2 regions of the Serratia sp. A07 genome follow, and region 1 is predicted to be linked to the other one. Evidence: predicted binding sites of a transcription regulator. Region 1 holds the regulator's gene; the other holds the start of a gene.

Region 1 (2,460 bases):
AAAACGCTCGGTCAGGCGCGGAAGGTGTTCGGCGGCGATGCCCGGCCCGTTGTCGCTGACCTGGAACTGCGCGCCGTGCGCCGTCTGCTGCCAGCTCACTTCGATATGGGTGCCCTTCGGCGTGTGGTTGACCGCGTTGTACACCAGGTTAGACACCGCGCTGCGCAACTGGTCTTCATTACCGAACACGTTGAGCTGTTCGTTCACCCGGAAGGTGATCTCGTGATTGCCACCGCTCAGCGACTGCGCCTCGCGCTGCAACACCCGCAGCATCAGCGGGATATCCACCCGTTCGTTCATGTCGACATTGGGCGCCGCCTCAATGCGCGACAGCGTCAGCAGCTGCTTGACCAACCCGTCCATCCGACGGGTCTGCTCTTGCATGGTGCTGAGTGCCTTGCTGCGCAGCGAGCCGTCCTGCTCTTCATCGCCCATCATCTCCAGGTAGCCCTGCAGCACCGTCAGCGGCGTGCGCAGCTCATGGCTGACGTTGGCGAAGAAGTTGCGCCGCGCGCCCTCCAGCTGGCGCATCTGGGTGACGTCGCGCGCCACCATCAGCAGCTGCCCTTCGGAGTAAGGCATTACGCGGAATTCGACGTAGTGTTCGTTGTTCAGCTGCAGCGTCAGCGGGCGCGAGAACTCCTGCTGTTGCAGGTAGTGGCTGAATTCCGGATAGCGCAGCAGGTTGAGGATGTGCTGGCCGTTGTCTTCCGGCCAGCGGAAGCCGAGCAGATGCTGCGCCAGCCCATTACACCAGAAGATATTGCCTTCGACGGTGGTCATCACCACCGCATCAGGCAGCGATTCGGCCCCGCTGCGAAAGCGCTTGATCAGCAGCGCCAGCTCGCGCCGGCGGCGGCGATTGCGCTGCTGCATCTGATACAGGCCATAGAACAGCGGCTCCCAGCTCCAGCGGCCGGGCGGCGGCGTCATGCTGCGGTCGATCCACAGCCAATGGGAGAGTTTGAGCTGGTTGTAGAAATTCCACACCAGCGCAGCCAGCGCGGAGGCCAGCAGGAACCAGGGCAGATAACCGAAAATCAGCCCCAGCAGTAAGGCGGGCAGACAAAAAAGAGCCAGCTCCAGAGCCAGCCTCTTCCACGACAGACGTTCTAACACGGCATATTCTCCAGCGCGGCGCGATCAGTAGCGCGTTGAGAACCGGTAGCCGGTGCCCCGAACGGTTTGAACCATTTTATCATGCCCACTGGTTTCTAACGCCTTGCGGAGCCGACGGATATGCACGTCAACGGTACGGTCTTCCACATAAACGTTAGTGCCCCAGACGTGATTAAGCAACTGCTCACGGCTATAAACCCGCTCCGGGTGGGTCATAAAGAAGTGCAGCAGCTTGAACTCGGTCGGCCCCATGTCCAGCGCCTGATCGTTAGCCATCACGCGGTGGGAGGACGGATCCAGGCTCAGCCCTTGCATTTCAATCACTTCTTCCACCGCCATCGGTGAAATGCGGCGCATGACCGCCTTGATGCGCGCCACCAGCTCCTTGGGCGAGAACGGCTTGGTGATATAATCATCCGCCCCCACTTCCAGGCCGCGCACGCGGTCTTCCTCTTCGCCGCGCGCGGTCAGCATCATGACCGGAATATCGCGGGTCAGCGCTTCGCGCTTCATATGTTTGATAAACTGAATGCCGGAACCGCCGGGCAACATCCAGTCGAGCAACACCAAATCAGGGAACGGCTCAGACAGGCGCGTCACGGCGCTGTCATAATCCTCGGCTTCCAACGGTTGGTAACCATTCTGTTCCAACACAAAGCACACCATCTCACGGATCGGCGCTTCGTCTTCCACCACCAGTATGCGTCTTGCCATCGTCAATCCTGCCAATGTGTTAGCGACTTTGCGGGCGCCATTATGCGTCAGTTTTGTGACACTTTTATGAAAAAAAGCGGCTGTTATAGGCAGTAAGCATAGCGATTATTTCCCGGTGCAAAGAAAAATCATTCCGTAGTCGTCGCCATTGCGCCGGGACAGGCGCCGCCGCGGCCTTTATAATCATCGCCATTACCTTTGCATCCGGGAGTGTCATGCGCCTGATCCACACCTCTGACTGGCATCTTGGCCAGTACTTTTTCACCAAAAGCCGCGCCGCCGAGCACCAGGCTTTTCTGAACTGGCTGATCGAACAGATCGAGCAGCAGCAGGTGGATGCGCTGATCGTCGCCGGGGACCTGTTCGATACCGGCTCGCCGCCCAGCTACGCCCGCGAGCTGTACAACCGCTTCGTGGTGGAACTGCAGCGCACCGGCTGCCAACTGGTGGTGTTGGGCGGCAACCACGACTCGGTAGCGACGCTGAACGAATCGCGGGAACTGCTCTCTTGCCTGAACACCACGGTGATCGCGAGTGCGCAGGGCTCCCTTGAGCAGCAGATCGTGGTGCTTAACCGGCGCGACGGCCAGCCGGGCGCCGTGCTGTGCGCCATTCCTTTTCTGCGGC
Region 2 (2,460 bases), on a different contig from region 1:
CGTTGAAGCAAGGCAGCGACTACCTGCATGCGCACCCGCAGGACACCTGGCTGGCGTTCGCCAAGGCGCACCCGGAGCTGAATACCGAGCTGAACAAACAGGCGTGGCAAGCCAGCCTGCCGCTGTTCGCCCGCGATCCGGCCAAGCTGGATCGGGCACGCTACCAGGCTTACGAACAGTTCCTGTTCGACAACAAGCTGATCAAGAAAATCACGCCGGTGGAACAGTACGCGGTGGAGCTGGACTGATCACGCCGAGGCGGCCGGTGGCGCCACCGTCACCTCGCCCTGGCCGCTGCGCTGCAAGGCCGCCTTCACCAACCCGTTGGCCTTGCAGCGCTCGATAAAATCGTTCACGTAGGCGGCGCCCTGAGTTTTTTGCCGCGGCACCGCCATCGCCTGCCGGATGGCGGTGAAGTGCCCCTCCAGCACCCGGTAGCCGGGATGGGCGGCCGCAGCGGCCAACAGCGGCTGGCGCACGCCGGCCGCCGCCTCCAGCCCCCGTTCGAAAAACAGCGCGATCGCCTCGGCGGAGGTTGCCGCCCGCACCAGCTGCGCCTGCTGCAGCGTGCGCGATAAAAACAGATCGTACGCCGCCCCCTGGCCGACCGCGATGCGCACCTCCGGCCTGTCGAGCTGCGCCACCTCAAAGTAAGGCGCGTCGTTCGCCACCAGATAGGTTCCCTCGATGATCACGTAGGGCTCGCTGAAGGCGATCTGCGCCGCGCGCACCGGCTCGATGGCCATAAACGCCAGGTTCCAGGCGCCGCTGTCCAGGTCGGCGAACACCTTGCCCGCCGCGTCATAGGTGACCAGTTCGAGCGCCACGCCCAGTTCCTGGGCCAGCGCGGCGGCCAGCTCCACCGAAGCGCCTTGCGGTTTGCCACCGGCCCCGGCCTGTGCCAGCACCGGATTGCCGTAGTTGATCGCCGCGCGCAACACGCCTTGCGGGGCCAGATCGTCGAGTACCGCGGCGGGAATCGTCTGCATACTTCCTCCTGAATGGCTGATGGGCGCACCGTCGTGGCGCTCATTAAGCGTAGAGCGAAACCTCCGACCAGCAAGCTTTCGCCGCCGAGGCCGCCGTCGGCGTGATTAACGTCACACTATTGTCATAAAAATGTACAATAGCCGCCGCTCGTCGGCCGTAGCGGGAGATCGCGCGTTGTTCCGCCGCCGGCAATAGGCTATACCCTTCACTTTTCGCGCCGCGGCACGCTCGGCGGCGCAAACCAGGGCAGCAACGGTTTTATTTCAATCAGACAAGGTTTGGCGGATGGTTTTAGCAGTCGTTTCGTTTGTTCTCTTTTTGGCGTCGATTTTGATTTATCGCACCCGGGCCGCCGCCAACCGCTGGTGGTTCGCCATTCTGCTGACGCTGCTCGGCAGCTATCTGGTGCTGAACGTCATCCTGATCGCCAGCAACTACTTCACCGGCGACGGCATCACCGACGCGGTGATTTACACCGTCACCAGCAGCCTCAAAGGCGCGGGCATCAGCAAATACGTGCTGCCGTTTATCGGCCTGCTGGCGGCGTTGGGGCTTATCTTCGCGGTGCTGGCCCGCAGCTTGCTGCGCCGCAAGGCCAAAGGCAGCAGCGTGGCCTACAGCGTCGTCGCCGTGCTGCTGGCGCTGTTCTCGGTCGGCACCACCCCGGCGTTTCAGGACATCTCGCTGCTGGTCAAGAGCCAGATCGTCGGCGATACCGCCGATTTCACCACCTACTACAAGGCGCCGAAAAAGACCGTACAGGGCAAGCGGCCGAACCTGGTGTACATCTATGCCGAGAGTCTGGAGCGCACCTACTTCGATACCGAGCTGTTTCCCGGCCTGGCCGACGAGCTGAACGCCCTGCGCACGGACAGCATCGATTTCAGCAACACCCAGCAGCTGCCGGGCACTGGTTACACCATCGCCGGCATGGTCGCCTCGCAGTGCGGCATTCCGCTGTTCGCACCTTTCGACGGCAACGCCTCCAGCGCGGTCTCCACCTTCTATCCGGAAAACGTCTGCCTGGGCGACGTGCTGAAGGCCGCCGGCTACAGCAACTATTTCTATCAGGGCGCAGAGCTGGCGTTCGCCGGTAAAGACACCTTCCTGAAATCCCACGGTTTCGACCACGTTTACGGCTTCAAAGAGCTGCGCGAACAGATCGCCGATCCGAGCTACAAAAACGACTGGGGCTGGTACGACGACAGCGTGCTGGACGTGGTGTACGGCAAGTTCGTCGAGCTGTCCAAGCAGCGCCAACCCTTCTCGCTGTTCACCCTGACCGTCGACACCCATCACCCGGACGGCTTTATCTCCGCCGGCTGCAGCAAAAAGAGTTACGCCTGGCAAAACAAGGAAAACCGCTCGCTGAGCGCGGTGGCCTGCAGCCAGCAACACATCGCCGCGCTGATCGACAAGATCAAACGCTCGCCCTATTTCAGCAACACCGTGATCGTGGTGTCCTCCGAT

What was found. The regulator PhoB, encoded in region 1, activates phosphate uptake and scavenging genes when phosphate is short. The targets are predictions, from matches to a motif close to CTGTCATAAAACTGNCNNAT.
Region 2: a site for PhoB is predicted at 1,109-1,128, ahead of opgB (phosphatidylglycerol--membrane-oligosaccharide glycerophosphotransferase). Genes of this name have one in related genera too.

What each region holds. Positions count from the first base shown of each region.
Region 1 covers NZ_JBZXDO010000003.1:107,950-110,409, reverse strand. The annotation lists gene phoR (phosphate regulon sensor histidine kinase PhoR) at 1-1,119, opposite strand, end outside; gene phoB (phosphate response regulator transcription factor PhoB) at 1,144-1,833, opposite strand; gene sbcD (exonuclease subunit SbcD) at 2,049-2,460, shown strand, end outside.
Region 2 covers NZ_JBZXDO010000017.1:47,902-50,361, reverse strand. The annotation lists gene AC4PR2_RS17085 (ABC transporter substrate-binding protein) at 1-248, shown strand, start outside; gene AC4PR2_RS17080 (transporter substrate-binding domain-containing protein) at 249-989, opposite strand; gene opgB (phosphatidylglycerol--membrane-oligosaccharide glycerophosphotransferase) at 1,276-2,460, shown strand, end outside.